One region of the Mitsuaria sp. RG genome, then DNA from elsewhere that is predicted to be linked to it. Evidence: riboswitches for the same ligand, from Rfam matches in the RefSeq annotation. Region 1 holds a riboswitch; each other region holds the start of a gene.

Region 1 (7,453 bases):
TCCGGCGCCTGTGCCTGGCGCTGCTGCCAACACAAGTCGCGGCGCTGGCGTGGCCGCCCTTTGAGCAAGGTTGCCAGCCAGGCGATGCGCCCGCTATCGCTGGTGCGCGGGCGGCCCCGGGAAGTCCCCGTCAAATGACCGACGCGAGGCCTGGCATCCGCCACCCGATCATGGGGCGAACGGATGCTCAGGGCTTTTTTGCCCAGTTCGGCACCTCGCGCCGAGCTCCCGTGGCCACTGGCTGGGCAGGCAATGCCCCCCAGTCGCCCTGACCGCCCGGTGCCTCCTGCGCACTCGCCTGCCCGCCCGCCGAAGTGGCCTGGGGTGGCGGCTCCTCAGCACGGCGCCGGTGGCGCAAGGCAAACTCGGCAACCGCCTGTACATCCACCTCCTCGATCACCGAATTACCCCGCCAGGCGGCGTGGGCCCGCGCCGCGCGCAGCCAGACCAGGTCGGCACGCAAACCGTCCACGCCGGCGGCGAAGCAGCGCTCGGTGATCCACGCCAGGGCCTGGTCGTCCAGGGCGATAGCTACCAGGCGCTCACGGGCCGACCGGCAGCGTTCGCGCAACGCCGCCTGCTGCTCGGCCCATTGTTCGCAGAACGCCATTGGATCGCTGTCGAAAGCCAGCCGGCGACGAATGATCTGCTGACGCGCCTCCGGCGCCGGCAAACCTTCCAGGGCCACGTTGAGGCCAAAGCGGTCGAGCAGTTGCGGGCGCAGTTCGCCCTCCTCCGGGTTCATGGTGCCGATCAGCACGAAACGGGCCACGTGCCGGTGGGAAATGCCGTCGCGCTCGATGCGGTTGGTGCCGCTGGCGGCCACGTCCAGCAGCAGGTCTACCAAGGGGTCGGGCAACAGATTGACCTCATCGACGTACAGCACGCCTCCGTCGGCATGGGCCAGCACGCCCGGTGAGAACCGCACTTGGCCCTGGCCGAGCGCGACATCCAGGTCGAGGGTGCCGACCAGGCGCTCCTCGGTGGCCCCCAGCGGCAGGGTCACGAACGGGCCGTCGCCAAGCAGATCGGCCAAGCCCCGGGCCAGGGTGCTCTTGGCCATGCCACGTGGGCCTTCGATCAGCACGCCGCCGATCTTCGGGTCGATGGCTGTCAGGCACAGGGCCAGCTTGAGGTCGTCGGCGCCAACCACGGCGGCCAGGGGGAATTGCACGGGTTCGCTCATGTTCAGCTGTCTTCCTCGCCGGCGAGCAACTGCTGCTCGAGGCTTTCACGATAGTCGCCCGGCTCCTGCCACAACCCGCGCTGCTGGGCTTCCAGCAGGCGCTCGGTGAGGTCACGCAGGGCTTCGGGGTTGTGCTCGCGCATGAAATCACGGGTGGCCGGGTCGAGCACATAGGCATCGGCCAGCCCTTGGTAATGATGATCGTCGATCAGGTGGGTGGTGGCGTCGAAGGCGAACAGGTTGTCGACCGTGGCCGCCAGCTCGAACGCACCTTTATAGCCATGGCGCTTGGCGCCGTCGATCCACTTGGGGTTGAGCGCCCGGGCGCGAATGACCCGGTTGAGTTCTTCCTTGAGGGTGCGCACCCGCGGCCGGTCGGCCTGGCTATGGTCGCCGTGGTAGCTGGCCCGCGAGGTGCCGGCCAGGGTTTCGGCGGCCGCCAGCATGCCGCCCTGGAACTGGTAGTAGTCGTTGGAGTCGAGCAGGTCGTGCTCGTGGTTGTCCTGGTTCTGCAGCACTGCCTGCACCTGCGCCAGGCGCTGGGCGAACGCGGCGCGGGCCGGGGTGCCTTCGTCGGCGGCGCCATAGGCGTAGCCACCATGGTTGAGGTAGACCTCGGCCAGGTCGTCGCGGCTGTGCCAAAGGCGCCCGTCGATGGCGTTCTGCACACCGGCTCCGTAGGCGCCGGGCTTGGCGCCGAACACCCGCCAACCGGCCTGTCGCGCCGCCTGTTCGGGCTCGATGCCAGCGCCGAGCAGCGCTTCACGCTCGGCGCGCACCCGTGCGGCCAGTGGGTTCAGCTCGCCTGGCTCGTCCAGCGCCGCCACCGCCTGCACGGCGGCATCGAACAGGCGGATCAGGTTGCCGAAGGCGTCGCGGAAGAAGCCCGACACCCGCAGCGTCACGTCCACCCGTGGCCGGTCGAGCAGGCTCAGCGGCAGGATCTCGAAGTCATCGACCCGCTGGCTGCCGGTGGCCCACACCGGGCGCACGCCCATCAACGCCATGGCCTGGGCTATATCGTCGCCGCCGGTGCGCATGGTCGCCGTGCCCCACACCGACAGGCCCAGCTGGCGCAGGTGATCGCCATGGTCCTGCAAATGGCGTTCGAGGATCAGGTTGGCCGAGGCGAAGCCCAGGCGCCAGGCCGTGGCCGTGGGCAGGTTGCGTACATCGACGGTATAGAAGTTGCGCCCGGTGGGCAGCACGTCCAGCCGCCCGCGGCTGGGCGCGCCGCTGGGTCCGGCGGGGACGAAGCGCCCGGCCAGGGCCGCCAGCAGGCCATCGATCTCGGCAGCGCCGCAGGCATCCAGGTCGGGGGCGACCTGCTCGGCCAGCGTGCGCAGTACCGCGCGCACCGCGTCCCACCCTGCTTCGTCCGGCAGCGCGACAGCACCCTGCAGGGCCTGCTCGATCAGTGACAAAGCCAACAACTCCAGGCGCTCGCGGGTATCGCCGCAGGTTCGCCAGAGGCTGGCGTCGAGTTGTGCCAGCAGGTCCGGGCGTGCCCCGTTCCAGGTCTGCCCCAGATCACAATCCAGCGGATCGAAGCCCAGCCCCAATGCCCTGGCCAGTTCACGGATCAGGCTGGCGTTACCGCCCTTGCCATCGCCCCGTGCCACCCGCAGCAACGCCAGCAGCGTATCGCTGCGCAAACGCCCCTGCGGCGATTGGCCGAACACGTGCAGGCCGTCGCGGATCTGCGATTCCTTCAGGTCGCACAGGTAGGTGTCCAGCCGCGGCAGCCACACCGCCGCGTCCTCCATCTGCCCTTCGAGCTGCAGCTCGCGGTCGATATGATGGGTCTTGACCAGTTCAAGGATGTCCCGTTGCAGCTCGCGGGCGCGGCGCGGATCGAGCAACTGCGCCTCGTAGTATTCGTCGGCCAATTGCTCCAGGTGGCGCAGCGGGCCGTAGGTCTCGGCACGGGTCAGCGGCGGCATCAGGTGGTCGATGATCACCGCCTGGGTGCGGCGCTTGGCCTGGGCGCCCTCGCCCGGGTCGTTGACGATGAACGGGTAGATGTTGGGCAACGGGCCGAGCAAGGCATCCGGCCAGCACTCGGCGGACAGGCCCACGCCCTTGCCCGGCAGCCATTCCAGGTTGCCGTGCTTGCCCACATGGATCACCGCGTCGGCGGCATAGCCGTTGCGCAGCCAGAAGTGGAACGCCAGGTAGCCATGCGGTGGCACCAGGTCCGGGTCGTGGTACACCGCGCTGTGGTCCACCTGATAGCCCCGCGCCGGCTGTATGCCGACGAAGGTCAGGCCGTAGCGCAGGCCGGCGACCATCATGCGCCCACTGCGGAACATCGGATCCTGCTCGGGCGGCCCCCAGCGCTCCAGCACGGCGCGTTGGTTGGCCTCGGGCAAGGCGGCAAAGGCGCGCTGGTAGTCGGCCAGGGCCAGGCTCTGGGCGCAGGGGCGCTGGTCGAGGTGGTCAAGGTCGTTGGTAACCCCGCCGAGCAGTTGGTGAATCAGCTCGGTGCCGCTGTCGGGCAGCCCGGCCACCGGGTAATCCTGCGCTTGCAGGGCCCTGAGGATATTGAGCGCCGCGCCCGGCGTGTCCAGGCCGACGCCATTGCCGATGCGCCCGTCGCGGGTCGGGTAGTTGGCCAGCACCAGGGCCACGCGCTTTTCCTGGTTGTCCAGACGCGCCAGGGTCACCCAGCGCCGTGCCAGTTCGGCGACGAAGTCCATGCGCTCGGGATGGGCCCGGTAGCAGACCACATCGGACTGGCTGCGCTCGCTGCGCCAGGCCAGGTCCTTGAAACTCACCGGCCGGGTTATGATGCGCCCGTCAAGTTCCGGCAGGGCGATGTGCATCGCCAGGTCGCGAGCGCCCAGGCCCTGTTCGCTCTGCTCCCAGCCAGGCTGGTTGTCCTGGGCGCAGATGGCCTGCAGCACCGGTACATCGCGGCGCAGCGGGCGCAGGTTGGGTTGCTCGGGGCTGGACAGGGCGAAACCTGTGGTGTTGATCACCACTTCGGCCTGCACCTCATCGAGCCAGGCCTCGACCTGGTCCAGGCAGGCGCGCTCCTTCAGGCTGGCCACGGCGATGGGCAATGGGTTCAGACCGCAGGCCTGCAGGCGCTGGCAGAACACATCGATGAACGCGGTGTTGGCCGCCTGCAGGTGCGAACGGTAGAACAGCAACGGCGCCACCGGATGCTCCGGGTTCCACTCGGCGTACCAGTCCTCGGGACAAGCCGTGCCCTTGGCTGGATGATAGACCGCCGTGCGCGGCAAGGGCTGTGGCTCGTCCCACGGGTAATCGCGCCCCAGCCACTGGCTGGCCAGGCAGTTGAACAGGTTCACCGCGTTGGCCTTGCCGCCCTGGCGCAGGAAGTGCCAGAGGCGTTCGGCCTGTTCGCCGCGAACCGTGCCCAGGTCGGTGAGCTCAGGGTCGGGGCGGTCGTCGCCGGGCACCAGGATCAGCTGTACCCCTCGCCCCGCCAGTTCGACCAGTTGCTCGACACCATAGCGCCAGTAACCGACACCGCCATGCAGTGATATCAGGATCACCTTGGCATGGCGCAGCACCTGGTCGATATACAAGTCGACCGAGGCGTGGTTCTGCACCTGCATCGGGTTGGCCAGGCGCACGCTGGGGAAATCCGCCGGCAACTGCTCGGCGGTTTCGGCGAGCAGCGCCAGGTGTGAATCGCCGCTGCAGAGGATCACCAGGTCGGCGGGGGTCTGGCCGAGATCGGCGATGCTGTCGTCCGGCACGAAGCCGCCGGGCTGGGTCCGCAGCAGGTGCATGGATCAGGCGCCCAGGGCCTGGCGCAGGCGCGCTTCCAGCTGCGCCGCGTCGAGATCCTGGCCGATCAGCACCAGGCGGGTGATCCGGGGCTCGTCGCTGCGCCAGGCACGGTCGAAATGCTTGTCGAAGCGGGTGCCCACACCCTGGATCAGCAGGCGCATCGGCTTGCCGGGGATGGCGGCGAAGCCCTTGGCGCGCAGGATGCCGAACTCGGTGACCAGCTGGGTCAGGGCATCGAGCAGCAGGCTCTCGTCGGCCTCGGGCAGGTCGATGGAGATCGAGTCGAAGGCGTCGTGGTCATGGTCGTCATGGTCATCGCCGTCGTGATGCGAGTCGTGATGGGTACGGCGACCGTCGATATGCGCCTCGGATTCGGCGCCCACGCCCAGCAACACTTCCAGCGGCAGGCGGCCGCTGCTGGCCTCGATCACCTTGACCGCCGGCGGCAGTTCCTCGGCCACCTCGGCACGGACCTTGGCCAGGCCCTCGGCGTCGATCAGGTCGGCTTTGTTCAGCACCACCAGATCGGCGCTGGCCAGCTGGTCGGCGAACAATTCATGGAGCGGCGACTCATGGTCGAGGTTCGGGTCGAGCTTGCGCTGGGCGTCGACCTGGTCCGGGTAGGCAGCGAAGGTGCCGGCGGCCACGGCCGGGCTGTCGACCACGGTGATCACCGCGTCGACGGTGCAAGCGTTGCGGATTTCCGGCCACTGGAAGGCCTGTACCAGCGGTTTGGGCAAGGCCAGGCCACTGGTTTCGATAAGGATGTGGTCGAGGTCGCCGCGCCGGGCCACCAACTCGCGCATCACCGGGAAGAATTCTTCCTGCACGGTGCAGCACAGGCAACCGTTGGCCAGTTCGTAGACGCGGCCATTGGCCTCTTCCTCTGTGCAACCGATGCTGCACTGCTTGAGGATCTCGCCGTCGATGCCCAGCTCGCCGAATTCGTTGACGATCACCGCGATGCGGCGGCCCTGGGCGTTGTCGAGCATATGGCGCAGCAAGGTGGTCTTGCCTGAGCCGAGGAAGCCGGTGACGATGGTGACGGGAAGCTTGGCCAGTGTTTTCATGTCGCGATGCCCTTGGCAGCAATGGCGCGGGCATGCAGGACGACAGCCACGGCCATGCCGGCCTGGCGCGTTCGCCACCGGATCACCCCGCCCGGTTGAAAGTCGAAAACGTCACGAGGCAGGTCTCCTGGCTTGCACCGCTGCGGCTCGCTGGCCGGTGGGCCGGCGCCTTCCCGCGCGCCTGCGCAGTGGCTGTGCCGAACCCTTCAGTGCTTACAGTTGCGGGGGCAGCCGCGGCTTGTACCGCGTTCCCGTCTTAGCTCGGGCCAACGCCCGAGAACCTCGCAGCGGCAAGGCTACGCAGTGCCTGCCTGGCGGTCAACCGCCGCGGCGATTGACGCGGGCCCGGCCCCGTGATTTGCTAGCGCATTGCGTTCAGGTGCCCCCACGGGGGTGAAACGGGAAACCGGTGCGTCGCGTCTCCATTCCAGGAGCCGACAAGGCCGGTGCTGCCCCCGCAACGGTAAGCGAGAGAAGCGTCCGGACCACTGTGCCAGCCTCAAGGCATGGGAAGGTGACGCCATGGAAGGAGCCTTGCTCCACCTCGCGAGCCCGGAGACCGGCCTGACGTGCTCACAGTACACCCCGCGGTGGGCGGGCGTCGTCGTATCACTCGGGCCAGCCGTGCCCGGGGTCGTCGCGCATGCCCGTTGCCACAACAAAAGCAGCAGAGGAACGCGTCATGCCCATCACCAGCGCCAAACACAGTATCGCCACCCCCGTCAGCCTCAGCCAGCGACTGATCGTCGCGGTCGGCGCCAGCCTGCTGGGGCTGTGCCTGGTGTACTTCGCCGGTTTCTCGCACATCGAGGCGGTGCACAATGCCGCCCACGACACCCGCCACAGTGCCGCCTTCCCTTGCCACTGAGTAAATCCGCATGATTACGCGCATCGCCCGTACCGCGGGTTTCAGCGGCCTGCTCGCGGCCCTGTTGCTGACCCTGCTGCAAAGCTTCTGGGTCGCCCCACTGATTCTCCAGGCGGAAACCTACGAATCCACTGCCCCGGTCGCCGAACAGCATGAGCACGGCGACGCCGCAGCGCCCCATGAGCATGAACACAGTGCCGAGGCCTGGGCGCCGGAGGACGGCTGGCAGCGCGTGCTGTCCACTACTGGCGGCAACCTGGTGGTCGCCGTCGGTTTTGCCCTGATCCTGGTCGCCCTCTACAGCCTGCGCGAACCGAACCGCGTGGCCACCGGCGCACTGTGGGGCCTGGCCGGCTTCGCCGTGTTCTGCCTGGCACCGACCCTGGGCCTGCCACCGGAACTGCCCGGCACCGCCGCCGCCGACCTTGGCCAGCGCCAGACCTGGTGGATCGGCACCGCCGCAGCCACCGCCGCCGGCCTGGCGCTGCTGGTGTTCGCCCGGCACTGGTTGTTCAAGGTGCTTGGTGTGGCCCTGCTGGTGATCCCGCACCTGATCGGCGCGCC
Region 2 (7,453 bases), on a different contig from region 1:
CACCACTATAACCTTACTCATTATCGATGATGACACACTGGAAAAATGGTGTAGTAAATGCTGCTTCCGCCTTAAACCATCCGACAAAGGATACGTGAAGGACGCAGAAGAGCTAGAAGCCTTATTCAGCGCCATGAGTGAGGCCATATAATGTATTTTATTGAATGGCTTGCATGGCTGGCCGCCATTGACCCCAAAGAAGAACGCGAAGCCTTTAAAAAGCAGAACAGAACAATCAAGAATAGAGGGGTGTACGAAAGCGAGGACGAAGAATACGTTGCAGCCGCAAAAAAACCAGTATGCGAAACCCCAAAGAGCCGTGGCCCAGTCTACGTGTACAACGAGCATGTGCTCGAAATGCGCTGCGGCATGTGGGAGGACAAGCGCGGGCTGATCAGTATATTATCTCTCACCATAATAATGCTGATAATCAGCGGATTAGAAATTGCTTTCCATTCGATAACGATATTAATCGATCTTGCTTCTGATTATCAGGGAGAGCCGTATGGTGAGAGGCTATATTTAGCAGTTTTCTTTCTCAGCACAACCCTCTGCATCTTGTGGTTTTATCTGAAGTATGTTTTCCGCTTCACACGTTTTGAAATGTTCACGTCACGCCACTTGTTGATACGTTTCAACCGCATCACCCAACAAGTCTACCTCCACCGCCCGCCATACTGCGGAGGGATCGTCACGCTCCCATGGAACGGCGTATCGTCTAGCGGCTCTGATAAAAAGTATGCTCCACCAGGTGGAATGGGTATGCCGCTGGAACTCACATGGTCGCCCGTGTTCACTGGCACACTGCGTCCTGAACTGATTTGGGTCGGCAAATCCGCCAACAATTTTGCGGAGCTTCAAGCCGAATGGGAGTTTATCCGTCGCTTCATGGATGAAGGTCCAGAAGGACTACCACGCCCCCACATCACCTCGCACTTTCCCTGGCCCTGGCAAGCCTTCACGCCTCAGTTCGAAGGCCTGACTCACTACTTCCGCAGTTCCCCACGCGTCCTCAAATGCGGCCTGCTGCTGCTCTCTCCTGCCTTCCTGATCATCGGAACAGGCCATTGGTTGAGTCTCCTGCTGTGCTGGAAGCCTCGATGGCCCAGGGTCATTCGTGAAGCCGGCCTGCCGGGAAAACCCGTCCCGGCAGTGACCACAGTTGACGATTACCCACCCCATATCCAGGAGAGGCTGCGAGAAAACGCCTACCTCTGGACCATACGTCCAGGCAAACGCCCGGAGAGAAAGCCCCGCGCCTCTAAACGTCGGCCCAAGAGCCAAAGTCAAACTCCCGATATCGAGAAGGATGCGCCCCATGAGCTCGACAGTATTGATCAGCCGTAAAAGCAGGTTGTTCTTGACCGAGATGGAACTCAACGCACCACGCCTCTGCCTGCTGGACCAATGCTGGCGCGACGATCCCCATGACTGCGACAACCCGACAGTGCGCGGCTCCACCGTCATCCAATCCGATACCCGCGAAGTGCTAATCACCCTGAGCGAAGCCAAATAAGGCGCGGCTTAAATCCCTACACCTAACGAAAACAAGGAGCATACGTGATGAAACCCATCGTTCTAGTCGGGCACAAGCATGACTGCCCCCTGCATGGCGCAGGCGAGGTTGTTTCAGGCCATACGGCCACATTGATCAATGGCAGGGCTGTCGCCTGCGTAGGCGACAGGATCAGTTGTGGGGCCGTCATCGAAACAGGGTCGGCGAACCATGCCATCGAAGGCCGGGCCGTTGCACGCCAAGGTGATACCACCAGCCATGGCGGAACCCTGGTGGAGGGCGAGATCGGCTGGATGGTTGATTAGGCCTCATTCGCTTCTCTGCAGTACCAACGTGGCCACCAACACCACCACCGCAAACCCACAAGCCACATAACCCAACGCAGCCAGACCAAGCCCCTGGATCGCCGCGCCCCCCAGCGCGGCACCGGCGGCGATGCCCGCGTTGGCCGCCGACACGTTGAGGGTCCCGGCCAGGGCCTGGGCCTTGGCGCCGGCGCGCATCACCCGCACCTGGCACACCGGGAACAGCGCCGTGTATGCGATGCCCCACAGTGCCAGGGCGCCCACCAGCAGCAGCGGGTTGCCGATCACCGGGGTGACCAGGCCCATGCCCAAGGCCAGCATCGCCAACAGCAGCAGCGTGGCCCGCAGCGGGCTGCGATCGACGATCCGTCCGGCCAGGGCGTTGCCGAGCATGCCCACCAGGCCGAAGCCCATCAGCCACCAACCGACCGCGTTGGCCGGCACGGCGGCGAACTGCTCGAGGATCTCGGCCAGGTAGGTATAGGCAGTGAACATGGCGGTGACCACCAGCGCCGAAAGCAGCACATGGGCGATGAAACGACGGTCCTTGAGAATCACCGTCTGCCGCTCCCCTGCGACGCGGGCCGGGACCTTCGGCAGAGGCGGCAGCCAGGCCCACATCAGCAGCGCCACCAGCAGGCACAGCCCGGCGCTTTCGCTGGCGGTGCCCCAGTACACCGGCAGGGCCAGCGCGGCGAGGAACCGCGCCAGGGCCAGTACCCAGACGTTCGGCGCCAGCGCCGACAGAGCATTGAAGGCGGCGAACAGCAGCAGGATGGAGATAAACAGCCCCCTGGCGCCGCAACCGCGGGCATCTGCCCAAGGTGAGCGCGATGGTCCAGGCCCTGGCCGAGCGGCTGGGGCCGCTGATTCAGGGCTGATCCAGGCTGAACGCCAGTGCATGCCTGTATCCAGGCACAGACAAATGAAATAAAATAACATTTCATTTGAATGCTATCCCTGCCTGCGACCCGCCTCGATGACCAGCCTCCCGACCACCCTCCCCAGCCAACGCCTGCACAGCATCGACGCCCTGCGCGGCCTGGTGATCCTGTTCATGCTGCTGGACCACGTGCGCGAAACCTTCTTCCTGCACCGTCAAGTCAGCGACCCGATGACCATCGACGCGATCGACGCCACCGAACCCAGCCTGTTCGTCAGCCGCACCCTGGCGCACCTGTGCGCGCCGGTGTTCGTGCTACTCACCGGGTTGTCGGCCTGGCTCTACGGTGAAAAGCACCAGGGCCGGGGCGATGTAGCGGCATTCCTGTTCAAGCGCGGCCTGTTCCTGGTGTTGCTGGAGCTCACCCTGGTCAACTTCGCCTGGACCTTCCAGTTGCCGCCGGGCGTGATCTACCTGCAGGTGATCTGGGCCATCGGCCTGAGCATGATCGCCCTGTCGCTGCTGGTGTGGCTGCCACGCCCGCTGCTGCTGGCCCTGGGCGCGCTGATCGTCGTCGGCCACAACCTGCTCGATGGCCTGCACTTCGCGCCGCACTCGGCGCTGCATGTACCCTGGGCGATCCTGCACGAACGCGGCTGGCTGGAGCTGTCCGACAGCCTGCGCCTGCGCACTTCCTACCCGGTGCTGCCGTGGATCGGCGTGATCGCCCTCGGCTACGGGCTCGGCCCCTGGTTCAGCCGCACCAGCGATGCCGGCGAGCGCCAACACCGCCTGCTGCTCGGCGGTGTGATGCTGCTGCTCGGCTTCGTCGTATTGCGTCTTTTCAACGGCTATGGCGAGGCGCCGTGGACCTTCTACGCCAGCGTCGGGCAAACGCTGATGAGCTTCTTCAACATCACCAAGTACCCGCCGTCACTGCTGTTCCTGGCCATTACCCTGGGCGTCGGCCTGTTGCTGCTACGCGCGTTCGAGCGTGCCGGCGAGGCCCGCTGGATCGGCCCGCTGGCGGTGTTCGGCGCAGCGCCGATGTTCTTCTACCTGCTGCACCTGTATGTGCTCAAGCTGCTGTATGTGGCCTGCGTGGCGCTGTTCGGCCTGAACCAGGGCAGCCATTTCGGCTTCGACGGCATCGGCGCGGTGTGGCTGGTCGCGGTACTGCTGGCGATCGCCCTGTACCTGCCGGTGCGCGGCTTCGCCCGGCTCAAGGCGCGGCGGCGCGACATCGCCTGGCTCAAGTACCTGTAAAAGCGTTTTCAGCCGATGGCCCGATGGTCTACCATGCCGCCCGCCGGTTTCCACACGGAATCAAAAGGGAATCCCGGGCGCGCCGAGAGCGGGCCAAAGGGAACTGCCCCCGCAACTGTAGGTGCCGAGCCTGCGCCATCGATGCCACTGGGTCTGCCGACCCGGGAAGGCCGGCGCCGGCCAGGACGCACCAGTCAGGAGACCTGCCGGCACGCATTCACCAACCGGCGGGGTGTCCGGGATGGTCATCCGCCCCTGGCCGCGTGCTTGCCGCACGACGCCTGGCGATGCCTGTCCGTGGGCCATTCCGTGCACCACCCGACAGGAGATCGCCCCACCATGCCGCACCGCCTCGCCACCCTGCTCGCCGGCCTGTCACTGGCGGGCCTGGCCCACGCCGACGCCACCCGCTATCCGCTGACCATCGACAACTGCGGCCTGCCGCAGACCTTCGCCCAGGCTCCGCAGCGCGCGGTGACCATCGGCCAGGCCGGCACCGAGCTGCTCTATGCCCTGGGCCTGGGCGAGCGGCTGGCGGGCACTTCGCTGTGGTTCAACAACGTGCTGCCCGAGTTCAAGGCGCAGAACGACAAGGTCGAGCGCCTGGCCGACAACGAACCGGGCTTCGAGGCGGTGGTCGGCAAGCGCCCGCAGTTGGTGACGGCGCAGTTCGAATGGATGGTCGGCGCCCAGGGCGCGGTCGGCACCCGCGAACAGTTCGCGGAACTGGGCATTCCCACCTACCTGCTGCCCTCGGATTGCGAAGGCAAGGACAACCTGGTGGGCGCCGACGGTACCCGCCTGCAGCCGTTCAGGATCGACACCATCTACAAGAGCGTCAGCCAACTGGCCGAGATCTTCGACGTGCAGGATCGCGGCGAACGCCTCAATGCCGAGCTCAAGGGCCAGCTGGACCAGGCCCGGCAACGCCTGGCCGGCCAGGACCTGAGCCACACCAGCGCATTGTTCTGGTTCTCCAGCGCCGACCTCAAGGTCGATCCTTACGTCGCCGGTCGCCAGGGCGTGGCCGACTTCATGCTGCAGACCCTCGGCGTGCGCAACGTGGTCGAATCCAGCGAAGAATGGCCGGCGGTGGGCTGGGAAACCCTGGCCAGGGCCAACCCCACCTGGCTGATCGTCGCCCGCATGGACCGCCGCCGCTACCCCGCCGACGACTACCGGAAAAAACTCGAGTTCCTGCGCAGCGACCCGGTGACCCGCAACATGGACGCGGTCAGGCAAGGCCGGATCATCGTCCTCGACGCCGACGCCATGCAGGCCGGCATCCGCCTGTTCCGTGGCCTGGAGGTGCTGTCCAGCGCCTTTGCCAGCGGTAAAGCGCCACAACCATGAGCCGCTTGCTGCCCATCAGCGCCTTCGCGCTGCTCGCCCTGTGCCTGGCCATGCTCGCCGGGATCGCCATCGGCGAGACACGGATCAGCGCCGAGGTGGTCTGGCAGGTGCTGGCCAACCAGCTGTGGCAGGCCGGTCATGCGCTCGATCCGATCGACGCCGGCATCGTCTGGAACTACCGCCTGCCGCGCACCCTGGTGGCCGCCGCCTGCGGCGCGGGGCTGGCGACCTGCGGGGTGATCCTCCAGGCGCTGCTGCGCAACCCGCTGGCCGAGCCGTACCTGCTGGGCCTGTCGGCGGGCGCCTCGACCGGCGCCGTGGCGGTGGGCCTGTTCGGCCTCGGTGGCGCGGTGCTGTCGCTGTCGGCCGGCGCCTTCATTGGCGCGCTGGCCGCGTTCGCCCTGGTGCTGGTGCTGTCGCGGGCCAGCGGCAGCCGACAGGACAATGCGCAGGTGATCCTCGCCGGCATCGCCGGCTCGCAGCTATTCAACGCGCTGACGGCCTTTCTGATCACCAAGTCGGCAACCGCCGAACAGGCCCGAGGCATCCTGTTCTGGCTGCTGGGCAACCTCAGCGGCGTGCGCTGGCCAGCGGTGTGGCTGGCGCTGCCGGTGGCCGTGGTCGGGCTGGCGGTGTGCCTGTGGCACCGCCGGGCGCTGGACGCCTTCACCTTCGGCGCCGACTCGGCGGCCTCGCTGGGCGTGCCGGTGCGGCGCACGCAATGGTTGCTGATCAGCTGCACAGCGCTGGTGACCGCGGTGATGGTCTCGATCGTCGGTGCCATCGGCTTCGTCGGCCTGGTCATCCCCCACGCCCTGCGCCTGCTGCTCGGCCCTGGGCACAGCCGCCTGCTGCCGGCCAGCGCCCTGGGCGGCGCGTTGTTCCTGATCGTCGCCGACATCCTCTCGCGCACCCTGATCGCCGGCCAGGTGATCCCGGTGGGCGTGGTCACCGCCTTGATCGGCGCGCCGGTGTTCGCGTTGATCCTGGTCAGCCGCCGGGTGCGTCCATGACCGTGATGACCGCCATCGCCCACGCCCCGCTTGCCTGCGAGGGCCTAAGCCTGCGCCTGGGCGACCGCGACGTGCTGCAGGGAATCGACCTGAGCGTGATGCCCGGCGAGACCCTCGGCGTGGTCGGCCCCAACGGCTCGGGCAAGTCCACCCTGCTCAAGCTGCTCGCCGGCCTGCGCACGCCGAGCAGTGGCGGCGTGCGTTTGCTGGGCGAGGCGCTGGAGCGCATGCCGCGTCGGCGCGTGGCGCAAAGCCTGGCACTGGTCGAACAGCAGGCCGACACCCTGGACGCCATCAGCGTGTATGACGCCGTGGCCCTCGGCCGCACGCCGTGGTTGTCGGCCCTGGCGCCGTTCGGCGCGGATGACCGTGCGATCGTCGAGCAGGCGCTGGCCGACGCCGATGCCGGCCACCTGCGTCGGCGCCTGTGGGGCGAGCTGTCCGGCGGCGAACGCCAGCGCGTGCACATCGCCCGGGCCCTGGCCCAGCGGCCGCAGGTGTTGCTGCTGGACGAGCCGACCAATCATCTTGATATCCAGCATCAGTTGAGCCTGTTGCGGCAGGTGCAGGCGTTGCCGGTGACTACCCTGGTGGCCTTGCATGATCTGAACCAGGCGTTGACCTGTGACCGGTTGGCTGTCCTGGATCAAGGGCGGTTGGTGGCCTTGGGGAAGCCTGAAATGGTGCTGACGCCGGAGCGGTTATTGGGGACGTTTGGGGTTCAGGCTCATTACCTGGTCGATCCGTATGATGGGGCGCGGGTGCTGCGGTTTCGTGCCTGAAACGGCTGGGGGTGCTTTACAACCCTATCAAGGTCTTTGGAGGCGGGGTTATTGATTGTATCAAGGCCACCAGGTGCTCGCCGCGCACCTTGCAGCGCCTATGAGATCGAGCGCCGCCTGCGCGGCGCATCGCGGGACAAGCCCGCTCCTACATCTGTTTCGGGCCAATTTCTCCTGTGCCATTACCTGGTCCGCCCTGTTGGTACGACGCGGTTTCAGCGTGGGCATCACTGCCGCCCCGCACGACTTGAGGCATGAGCCAAGGCGGACAGCGATAACCTCACAGGAGTGACTGGCCCGAAACAGATGTAGGAGCGGGCTTGTCCCGCGATGCG
Region 3 (7,453 bases), on a different contig from region 1:
AGACCAGCAACGGCCCGGAATGGGATGGCGGCGACCCGGTGGTCGGCAAGTTCATGCAACTGATCGTGCAGCCCTACACCGGCCAGGACGTCAGCATGGACCCGAGCCTGTATGAACCGGCCAAGCCCGGCAAGGCTGCTGGCCTGGCGATGATCCCCCTGCCCATCGACCGCAACAGCGCCAGCGATCAGGTCAAGATCAAGGCCGCTCGCCACCGCGAGTTCATCTTCGGCCGCTCCGACGGCACCGACAGCACGCCCTGGACCATCAAGACCGACGGCGGCTTTGGCTTCACCATGGACCCACGGCGTATCAGCGCCGCCCCGCAACTGGCCAACGAAGCCACCGACGCTGGCTTCAGCGGCGATGGCACCCTGGAAGTGTGGAAGATCAAGAACGGCGGCAACGGCTGGAGCCACCCGGTGCACGTGCACTTCGAGGAAGGGGTGATCCTCAGCCGCGACGGCAAGGCGCCGCCGGAATGGGAAAAATGGGCGCGCAAGGACGTGTACCGCATCGGCGCGGATGCTGATTCGTCGGAAGAAGTGGAAATGGCCATTCGCTTCCGCGAGTTCGCCGGCACCTACATGGAGCACTGCCACAACACCCAGCACGAGGACACCTCGATGCTGCTGCGCTGGGACCTGGAACACCCCGGCCAGTTCCAGATGATGCCGACGCCGCTGCCCGGCTGGGATGGCGTGGAATACATCAACTCCGCCGCCCTGCCGACCTTCCGCACTGCCAGCAGTGGCCCCGGCAACGACAGCAACAAGCCGCCGGTGGCGGTGAACGACAGCGCCGCGACCATGGCCGGCAAGCCGATCGTGCTCAACGTGCTGGCCAACGACACCGATCCCGACGGCAACCTGCCGCTGAGCATCAGCAGCCTGGCTCAGCCCGACTCCGGCCAGGGCACGGTGAGCAGCAACGGCACCCAGCTGACCTATACCCCCCCGGCCACGGTCGCCACGGCATTCACCGCCAGCTTCACCTATGCCGCGCGCGACGCCAAGGGCCTCGAGTCGCTGGCGCCGGCCACGGTGAGCATTGCGGTCTCGCCGGCGGTACCGATGGACCAGATCCAGGTCAGCAGCGCCACGGTACAGTTGCGCAGCAACAGCCGCTGGACCTGGGAAATCGCCGGGACCACCTCGGTGGCCGCCGGCAACAGTATCCGGGTCTCCACCAACACCACCAGCGGGCCGCTCGACCTGGGCCTGGCGACCCTGACCACCAGCGGCAGCGGCGCGCGCTGGAAGTTGTCGGTGACCACTACTGGCAGCGGCCCGGCCTCGCCACCGGCGGTGACGGTGAAGTCGGCGCTGGGGCAGAGCGTGACGGTGCCGCTGAGTATCCGTTGATATCGCCAAGACCACACTGGGGATTGGCGTGGGAGCGGGCTTGCCCGCTCCCACGCTGTCCTTGCCTGTCCCCTGACCAGAGGGTAGAACCATGCCCCGCCTCTGCCGCCTGCTGCTCCTGCTGCTGCTCCCCCTCAGCCTTGCCTGGTCGCTCCCCCCCAGCACCCGCGCAACGCCCTCCACACCCTGGGGCGCCGACTACTTCCCCAACATCCCCCTGCTCACCCAGGACGGCCAACAGGTGCGCTTCTTCGACGACCTGATCAAGGACAAGGTGGTGGCCATCAACTTCATCTTCACCGGCTGCGGCGACTCCTGCCCGGTGGAAACCGCGCGCCTGCGCCAGGTGCAGAAGCTGCTGGGCGAGCGCGTCGGCCAGGACATCTTCATCTACTCGATCAGCATCGACCCCTACAACGACACCCCCGCCACCCTCAAGCGCTACGCCGAGAAGTTCGCCATCGGCCCCGGCTGGACCTTGCTCACTGGCGAAGCCGCCGACATCGAGCAACTGCGCCGCAGCCTCGGGCTGTACATCGAAGGACTGGAGAACGGCCGCAGCAAGGACCACAACCTCAGCCTGATCATCGGCAACCAGGCCACCGGCCGCTGGATGAAGGCCTCGCCCTTCGAAAGCCCGTACATCCTCGCCGACCGCCTGGCCAACAGCCTGCACAACTGGAAGACCGCCAGCGCCCAGCGCCGCGACTACACCCAGGCCCCGGATATCCGCCCGCCGAGCGCCGGTGAACAACTGTTCCGTACCCGCTGCTCGTCGTGCCATACCCTGGGCGATGCCGAGCCCGGTGCCACCCGTGGCATCGGCCCGGACCTGCTGGGGGTGACCCGCCAGCGCGAGGAACAGTGGTTGAAACGCTGGCTGATGGAGCCGGACCGGATGCTGGCGGAGCAAGACCCGCTGGCAATGCTGTTGTACGCGCAGTACAACCAGCTGGCGATGCCCAACATGCGCCTGGGGGAAACCGAAGTGGCCGCGCTGATCAGCTATCTCGAGGAAGAAACACAACGGCGCCAGGTGCCCTCGGCGCAACGTTGAACCTCGACCCTTGACCGCCAGCGCCGCCCCAGCCCATGCTCAACCGCTTCCATCCCACGCTCAAGGAACGACCGCATGAAGCTGGAAACACTCGCCATCCACGCGGGCTTCAGCCCCGACCCGACCACCAAGGCGGTGGCCGTGCCGATCTACCAGACCACCTCGTTCGCCTTCGACGACACCCAGCACGGCGCCGACCTGTTCGACCTCAAGGTCGCGGGCAACATCTACTCGCGCATCATGAACCCCACCAACGACGTGCTCGAGCAACGCATGGCCGCCCTCGAGGGCGGGGTCGGCGCGCTGGCCGTGGCCTCGGGCATGGCCGCCATCACCTACGCCATCCAGACCGTCGCCGAAGCTGGTGACAACATCGTCTCGGTGGCCAAGCTGTACGGCGGCACCTACAACCTGCTGGCCCACACCCTGCCGCGCATGGGCATCACCACCCGCTTCGCCGCCCACGACGACATCGCCGCCCTCGAGGCCCTGATCGACGCGCGCACCAAGGCAGTGTTCTGCGAGTCGATCGGCAACCCCGCCGGCAACATCGTCGATATCGCCGCGCTGGCCGAGGCAGCCCACCGCCATGGCGTGCCGCTGATCGTCGACAACACCGTGGCCACGCCGATTCTCTGCCGCCCGTTCGAGCACGGCGCCGATATCGTCGTGCACTCGCTGACCAAGTACATCGGCGGCCACGGCACCAGCATCGGCGGCATCGTCATCGACTCGGGCACATTCCCCTGGGCCGACCACAAGCAGCGTTTCGCCCTGCTCAATACTCCCGACCCGTCCTACCACGGCGTCACCTACACCGAAGCCTTCGGCCCCGCCGCCTTCATCGGTCGCTGCCGCGTGGTGCCGCTGCGCAACACCGGCGCCGCGCTGTCGCCATTCAATGCCTTCCTGATCCTGCAAGGCCTGGAGACCCTGGCCCTGCGCATGGAGCGCCATACCGAGAATGCGCTCAAGGTCGCCCGCTACCTGCAGGAACACGACCAGGTGGCCTGGGTGAAATATGCCGGCCTGCCGGACCACCCCGAGCACCAACTGGCCCGGCGCTACACCGGCGGCAAGCCGGCGGCGATCCTGTCGTTCGGCATCAAGGGCGGCCAGGCCGCCGGGGCGCGCTTCATCGATGCGCTGCAACTGGTGGTGCGCCTGGTCAACATCGGCGACGCCAAGTCGCTGGCCTGCCACCCCGCCTCCACCACCCATCGTCAACTCAACGACGAAGAGCTGGAGAAGGCCGGCGTACCGCGCGACATGGTGCGCCTGTCGATCGGCATCGAGCACAGCGACGACATCATCGCCGACCTCGCCCAGGCCCTTGAGGCCAGCCGCGGCTGATCGACCCGCGCCCCACCCAATGCCGACGGCGGGCGCGTACCCTGCAGAACCGGAACCTCGCGTAATGACCCTTTTCTACCTGAAACTCCTGGTCACCCCGCTGCTGATGTGGGCCATCTCCCTCGCCTCGCGGCGCTGGGGCGGACTGCTCGGCGGGCTGCTGTCCGGTCTGCCGATCACCTCGGCCCTGGTGATGACCTTCCTGTGCCTGGAGCAAGGCACGGGCTTCGCCCTGGGCGCGGTGCCCGGCGCGCTGGGTGGGTTGGCGGCGGTGCAGGCCACCTACGCCTTCTACCTGTTCGCCACGCGCAGGGTCGATATCGCCCCGGCCGTGCTGCTGGCGATCCTGTTCTACGGCCTGGCGGCCTATGCCTTCACCCACTGGGGTGGGCTTTACCTGTCGGTGGCCGTGGCGCTGCTGCTGATCGGCGTGCTGATCCGCGCCAGTGGCCGCGAGCCCAGGCCCGACACCCTCGCCCGTCCCCGGCAGCGGTATTGGGAGATTCCCTTGCGCATGGTATCGGCCACCTCGCTGCTGATGATCACCACCAGCCTGGCCAGCTGGCTGGGGCCGGCCACCAGCGGCATGCTGGCGCCAATTCCGGTGATCGCCTGGCCGCTGGTGGTGTTCGCCCATGTGCAGGGCGGCCGAGCCGGGATGGCGGCGATGGTGCGGGGCAATGCCATTGGTGCGGTGGGAGTGATTGCATTCTACCTGGCGATGGCGGGGTTGCTGGAACGATTGGGGGTTGCCGTGACCATCGGCCTCGCCATGGGCCTGGCAGTGGCACTGACCGTAGCGTTGGCGGCGGCGCTGCGCCGGGTACCGACCGATTGACCAGTGATTCGAACAGGTCCCGGGCTTGATCCATTCTCCCTGGGGCCAGCCCCTCCAGCGAAATATCGACTAGCCTGAATGCTCCTGTTGCCAACCTGACAAGGTGAAGACGATGAGCATGATGGACTGGGACGCCTACCGTAAGCAGTTGATGGCCGGCATCGGCGATCTCAAGCAACTCTCACCCGATACCGTGGCCGGCTACGCGACCGCCAGCGGCGCCGGGGCCAAGACCAATCACCTGGACGCCAAGACCCGTGAGCTGATCTCGTTGGCCGTCGCCGTCACCACCCGCTGCGACGGCTGCATTGCCGTGCATTCGCAGCAGGCGGTCAAGCACGGCGCCACCCGCGAGGAGATCGCCGAGGCCCTGGGCGTGGCGGTGGCAATGAACGCCGGCGCCGCGCTGGTCTACTCGGCCAGGGCGCTGGACGCCGTGGGCAAGACTGGCGCCTGAAACTTCATGGCGCCGCCGCCCTTGCGCGACGGCGCCGCGACACCCAGACTTGGCGGTTCAGCCCGTGCAGGAACCACCATGATCCAGATACGCCCCATGACCCCGGAAGACTTCGAACGCTTCTGGCCGACCTTCCAGGCCATTGTCCAGGCCCGCCAGACCTACGCCTTCGACCCGGCCCTGGACGTCGACCAGGCGCGTCGGTTGTGGCTGGAAACCCCGTTGCGCACCCTGGTGGCCGAGGACGACGGCGTGCTGCTCGGCTCCTACTTCCTCAAGGCCAATGCCGCCGGCCCCGGCGGGCATGTCGGCAACTGCGGCTACATGGTCTGCGAGCAGGCCCGCGGCCGGGGCGTGGCCAGGCTGATGTGCGAGCACTCGCAGAAGCTGGCGCGCCAGGAGGGCTTCCTGGCCCTGCAGTTCAATTCGGTGGTGGCCAGCAACGAGGTGGCGGTGGCGCTGTGGCACAAGCTCGGCTTCGAGACCGTCGGCCGCCTGCCCAGGGCTTACCGCCATGCCGAGCTGGGCCTGGTGGACTGCCTGGTGATGTACAAGTGGCTGGCAGACGAGCCGGTGGTGGAAAAGCCGGCGCTGCTGATCGGACGCAAGAATATCGAGGCGCGGGTTTCGCGTCGGCGCGGGCGCTGAACCCATCGCGGGGCAAGCCCGCTCCCACGATCCGATTGCCTGGAGCTGCCAGGGTATCGCCGTGGGAGCGGGCTTGCCCCGCGATCAGCGACAACGCAATTGCAGCTAACCCATTGCCCCACCAGATATTTTCCTGCCACCCAGGCGATTGACTCGCCACCCGTTCGATGGTCAGATGCGCGCCAGTTTCAGGTGTCCTGCGCCGCCGCGCGCAGGGTGAAACGGGAAGCCGGTGCGTCGTTGTCACGACAAGTCCGGCGCTGCCCCCGCAACGGTAAGCGAGCGAATCCTTCGACAGACCACTGTGCGCACGCATGGGAAGGTGAAGGCTTCATGCTCCTCGCAAGCCCGGAGACCGGCCTGAGGCTTCACTTGGCAACCCGCGGTGGGCGGGCGCAGGCCGGTATCCGCGCGCGCCTGCGTGCGCGCTTCGCCGTTGCGTGTTTTCCACCGGGATCCATTCCTTCCTGCAGCAGTGGAACGACATGTCCCGAATCAACAAGCTTCACACCCTGGCGGCCTGCCTGGCCGTGTCCCTGCCAGCACTGGCCGACGACCATGAAGTGGCGCCCCTCACCCTGCCCTCCACGGCGATCACCGACACCCGCGAGCCACAGGTCATCGACCTGGCCACGCCAACCCCGGCCGGCTCGCGCCTGAACCTCAGCGCCCTGGACACCCCGGCCAGCACCAGCAGCCTGACCGAGGCGCAGATCCAGCAGCGCAACAACCTCACCGTGCAGGACGCCGTGACCCGCTCGCCGGGCCTGACCTTCATCGGCACACCGGGCGACGGCGGTACCGGCCTGTCGGCCCGGGGCTTCACCGGGCAGAGTTCGGTGATGACCCTGTTCGACGGCTCGCGCCTGTACGCCGGCGCCGGCACCCTGACCTTCCCGGTCGCCCCGTGGATGGTCGAACGCATCGACGTGATCCGCGGCCCCTCCTCGGTGCTGTACGGCGAAGGCGCCACCGGCGCGGTGGTCAACGTGGTGCCGAAGAAGCCGTTCGCCGGTGACATCCGCAACCACCTGCGCCTGGGCTACGGCTCCTGGGACCGCCAGCAACTGGGCCTGGACAGCGGCGGCAGCCTGAGCGAGCGGCTGAGCTACCGCGTGACCCTCAACCAGCAGGCCGGCAACGGCTGGGTCGACCGCACCGACTCGCGCAGCCTGGCCCTCAGCGCCGCCCTGCGCTTCGATGCCAGCGACGACCTGAGCTTCACCCTCGCCCACGAACGCGGCGATGCGCAACCAGCCAACTACTACGGCACCCCGCTGATCGACGGGCACCTGCGCAGCAGCGTGCGCCGCAAGAACTACAACGTCAGCAACGACGAACAGCGCTACCACGACGAGTGGACGCGCCTGACCACCGACTGGACCCTCAGCGACAGTGTCATCGCCAGCAACCAGCTGTACTACATCAAGAGCCGCCGCCAGTGGCGCAACGCCGAGTCCTACGCCTGGGACGCCGCCAACGGCGTGATCCAGCGCGGCAGCTTCCTCGAGATTCGCCATAACCAGGAGCAGCTCGGCGATCGCCAGAGCTTTACCTTCGACCATGGCCTGTTCGGCCTGGCCAGCAAGACCGTGGTCGGCGCCGAATACAACCGCATCCGCTTCAACGTCGACAGCAACTCGCCCTACAGCGATGGCAGCAGCGACCCGCTCGACCCGTGGCATCCGGCTCCGGGCGGTTTCCACAGCCTCAGCCCGACCCGCGCGCAGACGCTG
Region 4 (7,453 bases), on a different contig from region 1:
GGCCAGCAACGGCGTGACGAAACCCCGCCCGCCTTCGCTGTCCAGCCCCCGGACCTCGCTGTCGAGGTAGAACACCGACAGCGGCTTGCCGACAGGCGCGATCGCCCTGGCCCGCGTCAGGTCCGCCTCCATCGCCTCGATCAACGCCTGCGCCCTCGCCTGCCTGCCGAGCATTTCGCCAAGGAGGGTCAGGTCACGCCGGACATGGGCGTAGTAGTCCAGGGAATGACCGGCACAGGCCGACTCGAGCAGGTAGGTGGCGATCCCGTTGCCGGCCAGCCGGGTTCGCGAGCTGACCCCATCGCCGAAAGCCGTGGCGAATCCACCGACCACCAGGTCCGGCCTTTGCGCGTACAGCACCTCGCTGGCCGGATACTCCCGGGCGATCACCGGCACGCCCTGGTAGCGGCCCTGCTTGTAGGCGACGCCGTTGTCGTCCAGGTAGGCCACCCCGACCATCGACGGCCCCGCACCGAGGGCGAGCAGCAGGTCGGCCGCGTGCTGGTTGAGGGCGACGATACGCGCAGGCGTCGCCGCAGGCCGTTGCCAGTCCTGCCCGCAGTTGCGAAAGCTCTCGGCCAGGGCCGGTGTGCCACAGCACAGGGCCAGCGACAGCAACCAGGCTTTACGCATCGCATGTCCCTCCCTTGATCAGCAATCTTTCGGCGATCCTTCCGCCCTCTAGATGCGTTTCCACCAATTCCTCCACCTCCCGATCATCACGTACCCGATACCAGCAGCCGTCCGGGTGCACCGTCAGCACTGGCCCCAGGTTGCAGGGGAACTGGCACCCCGTGCGAGTCAGCAGCACGCCGCCCGGCGTCTCGATCAGGTCACGCTCCAGCAACTGGCGACGCAGGCGTTTCCACAATGGCAAGGCACCGCGCCGCACGCAGCGTGGGCCGGTGCACAGGAACACCTGGCGGGCATGCTCGGGTATCCGCGACCAGTCCGGATCGCTGGCCACCGCGTTGACCTGGTCGCATGGCAGGTGACGGGCATGCTCGCCGACGCTGGCACACGCCGCCCGAGCATCCAGCCCGCGCCGACCCAGGGCCTGGGCCGTGACCCAGATGCCGGCGCGACCTTGCGCCAGGCGCCCCAGTTCATCGCGCAGCCAGTCGAGGTAGGCGCTGTCCGAGGTGGGTTCCAGGTCCACTACCAGCAAGCGCTCAATGCCCAGGTCAAGGGCCTCGCGGATAACCACCCACAACCCGTCGAAGCCCTCCAGGGTATCGACGATATCCCGGTCCGCCTCGCGGCCACGCAGGTCGCGAACCTCGGCGCCGAACGCCTCGGCCACCGAGCCACTCGCCAGACCGGGGCCCACGAACAGCACACGCTGATAGTCCATGCTCACGCCCCTCAGAAGGTGTAGGTGTACCGCAGTTCGCTGGTGAACGGCCGCCCGAGGTTGTCGACATTGCTCGCCCGGCTGGTGACATAGTCGCGGTCGAACAGGTTCTCCACCAGCAGGCTCAGCCGGTGCTGGCGGGCGCCGTCCAGGTAGCGATAGGCATCGGCGTCGACCACCGAGTAATGGCCGTAGTCGACGCCCTTGGAGCTGACCACATCGCGAATGTAGCGAATGGCCCCTCCGGCACCCCACCTGCGGTCTGCCGATTCGTAGCCGAGCCGCGAGCGGGCGAAGAAACTCGGCACGTCGTTGATCGTCGCCCCGGTACGCGACTCGGTGAGGTTACGGGTCATGTCGGCCTGCAGGCTCCATTGGTCGTCGAGCTGGATACGTGCATCGGCCTCGAAACCACGCATCTGCACCTGCCCCTGGCCATTCACCCACTGGCTGCCGTCCAGGGTGATCAGGTCGGTGATCTTGCGCCGGAACACGGTGACGCTGGCGCTGAACTCACGCGCCAGCAGCAGGCCGTGGTAGTCCAGGCCAAGCTCGGCATTGCGGCTCTTCTCGGGCTTGAGGTCGCGGTTGCCGATCTCGTCGCCAGGCTCGTTGACGAACAGCTGCTCGGCGTTGGGCAGCTTGTAGGCGCTGCCGTACTGGCCGCGCAGCTGCCAGTTGTCGTTCAGGTCGTACAGCGAGGTGAGCATGCCCACCGTGGCGCTGTCGCCGCCGCTCATGGCCTCGTGGCGCACGCCGAGGCTCGGGTGCCAGTTCGGCAGGGCCTCGATCCTCGGTCGCAGCTGGGCATACAGCGCATTGGCCTGGGCCTTGTTGTCGTCGATCACCAGCACGTCGTCCTGGCCCTTGAACCACTGGTTGTCGGAACCGAACACCAGCACATGGCCGCCGTCGAGCTCGGCCTTGCCCTCGGCCTGCACACCCCAGTCGGTGAAGCCCCAGTAGTCGTTGTGGTTGACCACGTTGCGGCTGCCGTCGGCGCGGTTGTTGATGCGGGTGTAGCGGGTGTCCCAGTCGTTGACATGGCCCTTGACGAAGTAGCTCAGGCGCTCGTTGAGGCGCTGCTCGAAGGTGGCGGTGGCGATCTGCTGCACGCGGTCATTGGTGGTCTTGTAGTTGTTCACCGGCCGGGCGAAATCGAGGTTGGCGTCGGTGTACTGGTAGAACAGCTCCAGCCGCGTATCGTCGCCGAAGGCCTGGATCGCCTTGCCGCCGAAGGTGGTTACCTCGTAGCCGCGTTTCTTGTCGCTGACGTTGCCGCTGTAGTCACGGTTGCGAAACGGTTGGTAGCCGTCGGAGACGTTGTGACTGACATAGGCCAGCAGCCCCAGGTCGCCGAAACCATTGCTGAAGATCCGCTCGACGCGGGCGTCCTTGCTGTTGCCGGCGAAGCTGTCCAGGCCCAGGTTGACCTCCCCCGAAGCCTCGCGGCGCTGCGGGCTGCGGGTGACGATATTGATCACCCCCGCCACCGCCTGGGTGCCGAACAACAGGCTCTGGCCGCCCTTGAGCACCTCGATGCGCTCCACCGCGTTGGCCGGCAGGGTGTCCAGGTACAGGCCACCGTACAGGCGGTTGTTCAGGCGCACGCCGTCGAGCAGGATCAAGGTGTCGTCGTTGCGCCCGCCCAGCAGCGAGTAGGTGCCGTAGTCGAACGGGCCGTTCTTCGGCGCGACGTAGAAGCCGGGGATGAACATCTGCATCACCCGGGTGATGTCGGCGCCGGGGCCGGCGCGCTCGATCTGCTCGCGGCTGACGATCTCGACCTTGCTGCCGTACTGGGCCATGGCGGCGACCGTGGTCGACTCCACCGAGGGCGCGGCGACGATCTGCTGGTCGAGGATCAGAGGGGTGTTTTCGGCCAGTGCCAGGGGGCTGGCCAGGCAGCCCAGAAGCAGGGTCCGGGCCTTGGGGGAGAAACGTCGGGAGTGAATCACAGCAATCATGCTCTTCTCGAAAGTGACTTTCGCAGAAGCACGCAGGAGCAGGGATCGCGCACAGCCAATACCGGCCCATGCCCGCCCACCGCAGGAGTTTGCCTACCACATTCCAGGCCGGTCTCCGGGCTCGCAAGACAAGACACCTTCACCTTCCCATGGCGCACTGGCCACAGTGGTCTGTCGAAGGCATCACTTGCATACCGTTGCGGGGGCAGCACCGGACTGGCGCGAAGCGCGTACCGGTTTCCCGTTTCACCCCATGCGCGGCGGCATGGGACACCTGAAATCGGTCGGCATCTGAACACCTGGGGCCGAGAGGCGTCAAGCCAGCCAGGTGAATCGATTCGAATGTTTTTTATCGGCCGAGCACTCTAGGCAGATGTTTCAAACGCTGTAGAATCCGCACGCCGAACCTATTCTCATTCCCTTCGAGCTTTGCCGATGAAGCTGGCCCGCCACACACGATCGCAAGTCGCCTGGGTGCTGTATTTCAGCATCCTGTTCGGCTCGTTGCTGTGCGCCATGGGCCATGGACAGATGGCGGGCTTGCGCCTGGCCGGCCTGGATGACGCCGCCTGGTGCGCGGCCGACAGCAGCGGCGTGTTCAAGGGCGACCAGGACATCAGCGACCCGGTGCTGCCCGCCGGCGGCGACTGCGTGATCGCCAGCCTGTTCAGCGCCACCCTGCTGGCGGTGTTCTTCGGCCTGCTGGCCTTGCTCGCCGGGGAGTCGAGCAAACCCTTACCCAGGCAACCCGCGCCACCCCTGCCCAAGCAGCGCTGGCCACTGGTCAATCCGCGCGCCTCTCCTGCTTCGCTTCTCGCGTTCTGACATCGCCACGCCCTGCGCTGCCTGATCGGCAGCGGGCGTGCGCTCACCGATTTCAGCCAGGAAGCCTTGCATGTTTCGCATGACCACTTTGGCGCTGCTCGTTGGCAGCGCAACCTGCGCCTGGGCGCAGGAAGACACCCTGACCCTGCCCGCCAGCAACGTCACGGCCACCGCCGACCAACCCAAAGAAGCCACCACCCTGGACCTTGACCGGCCTATCGAAAGCGGCTCGCGACTGAACCTCAGCGCCCGCGAGAACCCCGCCTCGGTCAGCGTCGCCGACCGCAAGACCATGGAACGCATCGGCGCGCGCAACTTCCAGGACGCCGCCAACGCCCTGCCCGGGGTCAACGCTTCGGCACCGCCCGGCTGGGGCGGCTACGTGTCGTACCGCGGCTTCAACGGTGCCCAGGTCAGCCAGCTGTTCAATGGCATCAACCTGCAGTACGGCGCTGCCGGGCGACCGGTCGGGGCGTGGATCTACGACCGCGTCGAACTGCTCGGCGGCCCCTCGTCGTTCCTCAACGGCAGCGGCGCCGTCGGCGGCAGCCTGAACATGATCACCAAGCTGGCCAACCGCGACGAGGATACCTTCGAAGGCCGCGTCAGCTATGGCCGCTACGACACGATGGAGACCTCGGTCGGCTTCAACAAGGCGCTCAACAGCGGCGACGGCCCACGCCACTACGCCCGGCTCGACTACAGCCGCACCAGCACCAATGGCTATATCGACCGCCAGGAGAACGGGGCCGGCAACCTGGCCTTCTCGCTGCTCAGCGACATCAACGACCAGTTGTCGCACACCCTGGCCATCGAGTACCTGGAAGAAAAAGAGGACAGCCCGTACTGGGGCTCGCCGGTGCTGCAGCCGGCGGTCGGCACCCTGCATATCGACAAGCACAATCGCTTCAACAACTACAACGTCGAGGACGGCCGCTACGAGCAGCGCACGCGCTGGCTGCGCTCGATCACCGACTACCGCATCGATGACAGCAACCAGCTGCGCAACACCTTCTACCACTACAACGGCCAGCGCGATTACCGCAACCTCGAGGTGTACCGCTACAACGCCGGCAACACCGCCATCGACCGCTCCGGCGGCTACCGCCAGCGCCACGACCAGGAGGTCAACGGCAACCGCGTCGAGCTGACCCACCAGGGCCAGCTGTTCGGCCTGGCCAGCGACTGGGCGTTCGGCGTGGACTACAACCGCAACCAGCAGACCAACTACCCGCTGTCCAAGGGTGCCTTCGACCGCATCGACCCGAACGGCTTCCAACCTGATCACTTCCTCGACATCCCCGGCATGGACGCGCCGCGGGCCAAAGGCCGCAGCACCAACACCGACACCACCGCGGGCTTCGTCGAAAACCGCACCCGCCTGACCGACCAGCTGTCGCTGATCACCGCGCTGCGCTACGACCATATCGACTTCGACGTGGTCGACCACGTGACCCGGGCCAAGCTGGACCGGCGCTGGGACGCCTTCACCGGCCGCCTGGGCCTGGTCTACGAGCTGACGCCCAATGTCAGCCTGTACACCCAGTACAGCACCTCGGCCGAGCCGCCGGGAGGCTCGCTCACCGGCGCCTCGATCAGCCAGGTCGGCGACTTCGACCTGAGCACCGGCCGCCAGGTGGAAGTGGGCAGCAAGTTCGACTTCCTCGATGGGCGCGGCTCGGCCACTGCAGCGGCCTATCGCATCGTGCGCAAGAACATCTCGGTGCCCTCCTCGACCGTGCCCAACACCACCGAGCAGGCGGGCCAGCAGACGTCCACCGGCATCGAGCTGGCGGCCTCGTTCAAGGTCACGCCCAAGCTGCTGGCGGCGGGCAACTTCAGCTGGGTCAACGCCGAGTACGACGAGTTCAACGAGACCATCGGCGGCGTGGTGTACTCGCGCAAGGGCAAGAACCCGGTGAACATCCCCGACCGGGTCGCCAACCTGTGGCTGACCTACGACCTGGCGCCGGGTTGGCAGGTCGGCGCCGACGCCCGCTATGTGTCGTCGGTGTACGCCAATACCGCCAACACCGCCTGGGTGCCGTCGTACACCGTCTACGGGCTGTCGATGACCCACGACCTGGACCAGCACGTGCAGCTCAGCGCGCGGCTGCGCAACCTCACCGACGAGGTCTACGCCCGCTTCATCCACCAGACCAACACCCAGTACTACCTGGGTGAGCCGCGCAGCCTGGAAGTCGCTGTGCAGTGGCGCTACTGATGGGCCTGAAACGCCAGCTGTACCTGTGGCACCGCTGGCTGGGTATCGTCGCCTGCCTGTTCATGGCGCTGTGGTTCGTCTCCGGGGTGGTCATGCTGTATGTCGGCTACCCCAAGTTGACCCCGGCCGAGCGCCTGGCCCACCTGCCGGCACTGCCGGCGGGTTGCTGCGCCGAGTTGCCGGCGCAGTGGGCGCAGCAGCCGTTGAAGGCACTGCACCTGACCAGCCTGGGCGGGCGGGCGCACTACCTGCTGGAGCTGGCCGACGGGCGCCGCGTCACCCTCGATGCCGCCAGCGGCGCGTCCCTGGCTCAGGCCGATGCCGCCTGGGCCCTGGCCAATGCCCGGCAGTACGCCGGTGACGCGGCACTGGCCTACCAGGGCACGGTGGACGAGGACATGTGGACCCACTCCCGGGCACTGGACGGTGACCGGCCCTTGCACCGGGTGCGGGTGGACGATGCCGCCGGCACCTGGCTGTACCTGTCCGGGCGCAGCGGTGAAGTGGTCCGCGACGCCACCGCGCAGGAGCGCGCCTGGAACTGGGTCGGTGCCTGGCTGCACTGGCTCTATCCCTTGCGCGGCGGGTTCGGCTTCGACAACGGCTGGCGCACGCTGGTGATCGGCCTGTCCGTGCTCGGCACGCTGATGGCGGTCCTGGGCATCGCGGTGGGCATCCTGCGCCTACGCTTGCGCAAGCGCTATCGCAGCGGCTCGTGCAGCCCTTACCCGAGCGGCTGGCTGCGCTGGCACCACATCGGCGGGCTGCTGTTCGGCGGCGTGCTGGTGTTGTGGGTGTTCAGTGGCCTGATGTCGATGCGCCCCTGGGGCCTGACCGACAGCCGTTCGCAGATCGCCCTGCAACCCGGCCCGCTGCGCGCCGCCGACCTCAAGCTGCCGATCGCCACCGCGTTGGCGCGGTTGCGCGATGAGGCAGGCTTCAATGCCGTCGAGTTGCAGTGGCAGCGCCTGGCCGACGTCACCTACCTGGTGGCACGCAACGCCAACGGCGACAGCCGCATCCTTGAAGCCGGCGCGCCACCGGCCCGGGCGTTTGCCCGGCAACGTCTGCTGACGGCCGCGC

What was found. A riboswitch is a leader RNA that binds a small molecule or an ion and turns the genes downstream of it on or off. The one in region 1 is predicted to bind cobalamin.
Region 2: another riboswitch for cobalamin. It lies ahead of POF53_RS21625 (ABC transporter substrate-binding protein); the one in region 1 lies ahead of cobW (cobalamin biosynthesis protein CobW).
Region 3: another riboswitch for cobalamin. It lies ahead of POF53_RS15935 (TonB-dependent receptor); the one in region 1 lies ahead of cobW (cobalamin biosynthesis protein CobW).
Region 4: another riboswitch for cobalamin. It lies ahead of POF53_RS08240 (TonB-dependent receptor plug domain-containing protein); the one in region 1 lies ahead of cobW (cobalamin biosynthesis protein CobW).

The regions. Positions count from the first base shown of each region.
Region 1 is NZ_JAQMYQ010000031.1:2,536-9,988, forward strand. Features, by position in the region: gene POF53_RS17430 (vWA domain-containing protein) at 1-134, opposite strand, end outside; gene POF53_RS17435 (magnesium chelatase ATPase subunit I) at 188-1,186, opposite strand; gene cobN (cobaltochelatase subunit CobN) at 1,189-4,950, opposite strand; gene cobW (cobalamin biosynthesis protein CobW) at 4,954-6,021, opposite strand; cobalamin riboswitch at 6,122-6,321, opposite strand; cobalamin riboswitch at 6,381-6,603, shown strand; gene POF53_RS17450 (CbtB domain-containing protein) at 6,704-6,889, shown strand; gene POF53_RS17455 (CbtA family protein) at 6,900-7,453, shown strand, end outside.
Region 2 is NZ_JAQMYQ010000048.1:343-7,795, forward strand. Features, by position in the region: partial or broken gene POF53_RS21595 (hypothetical protein) at 1-151, shown strand, start outside; gene POF53_RS21600 (DUF6708 domain-containing protein) at 151-1,347, shown strand; gene POF53_RS21605 (hypothetical protein) at 1,319-1,516, shown strand; gene POF53_RS21610 (PAAR domain-containing protein) at 1,564-1,821, shown strand; gene POF53_RS21615 (MFS transporter) at 1,825-2,724, opposite strand; gene POF53_RS21620 (acetyltransferase domain-containing protein) at 2,801-3,970, shown strand; cobalamin riboswitch at 3,998-4,195, shown strand; gene POF53_RS21625 (ABC transporter substrate-binding protein) at 4,310-5,323, shown strand; gene POF53_RS21630 (FecCD family ABC transporter permease) at 5,320-6,336, shown strand; gene POF53_RS21635 (ABC transporter ATP-binding protein) at 6,333-7,118, shown strand.
Region 3 is NZ_JAQMYQ010000027.1:8,742-16,194, forward strand. Features, by position in the region: gene POF53_RS15905 (Ig-like domain-containing protein) at 1-1,364, shown strand, start outside; gene POF53_RS15910 (SCO family protein) at 1,456-2,421, shown strand; gene POF53_RS15915 (bifunctional O-acetylhomoserine aminocarboxypropyltransferase/cysteine synthase) at 2,497-3,774, shown strand; gene POF53_RS15920 (hypothetical protein) at 3,839-4,612, shown strand; gene POF53_RS15925 (carboxymuconolactone decarboxylase family protein) at 4,731-5,069, shown strand; partial or broken gene POF53_RS15930 (GNAT family N-acetyltransferase) at 5,148-5,651, shown strand; cobalamin riboswitch at 5,891-6,095, shown strand; gene POF53_RS15935 (TonB-dependent receptor) at 6,203-7,453, shown strand, end outside.
Region 4 is NZ_JAQMYQ010000010.1:31,621-39,073, reverse strand. Features, by position in the region: gene POF53_RS08250 (ABC transporter substrate-binding protein) at 1-633, opposite strand, end outside; gene POF53_RS08245 ((2Fe-2S) ferredoxin domain-containing protein) at 626-1,354, opposite strand; gene POF53_RS08240 (TonB-dependent receptor plug domain-containing protein) at 1,366-3,321, opposite strand; cobalamin riboswitch at 3,411-3,614, opposite strand; gene POF53_RS08235 (DUF2946 family protein) at 3,757-4,146, shown strand; gene POF53_RS08230 (TonB-dependent receptor) at 4,217-6,370, shown strand; gene POF53_RS08225 (PepSY domain-containing protein) at 6,370-7,453, shown strand, end outside.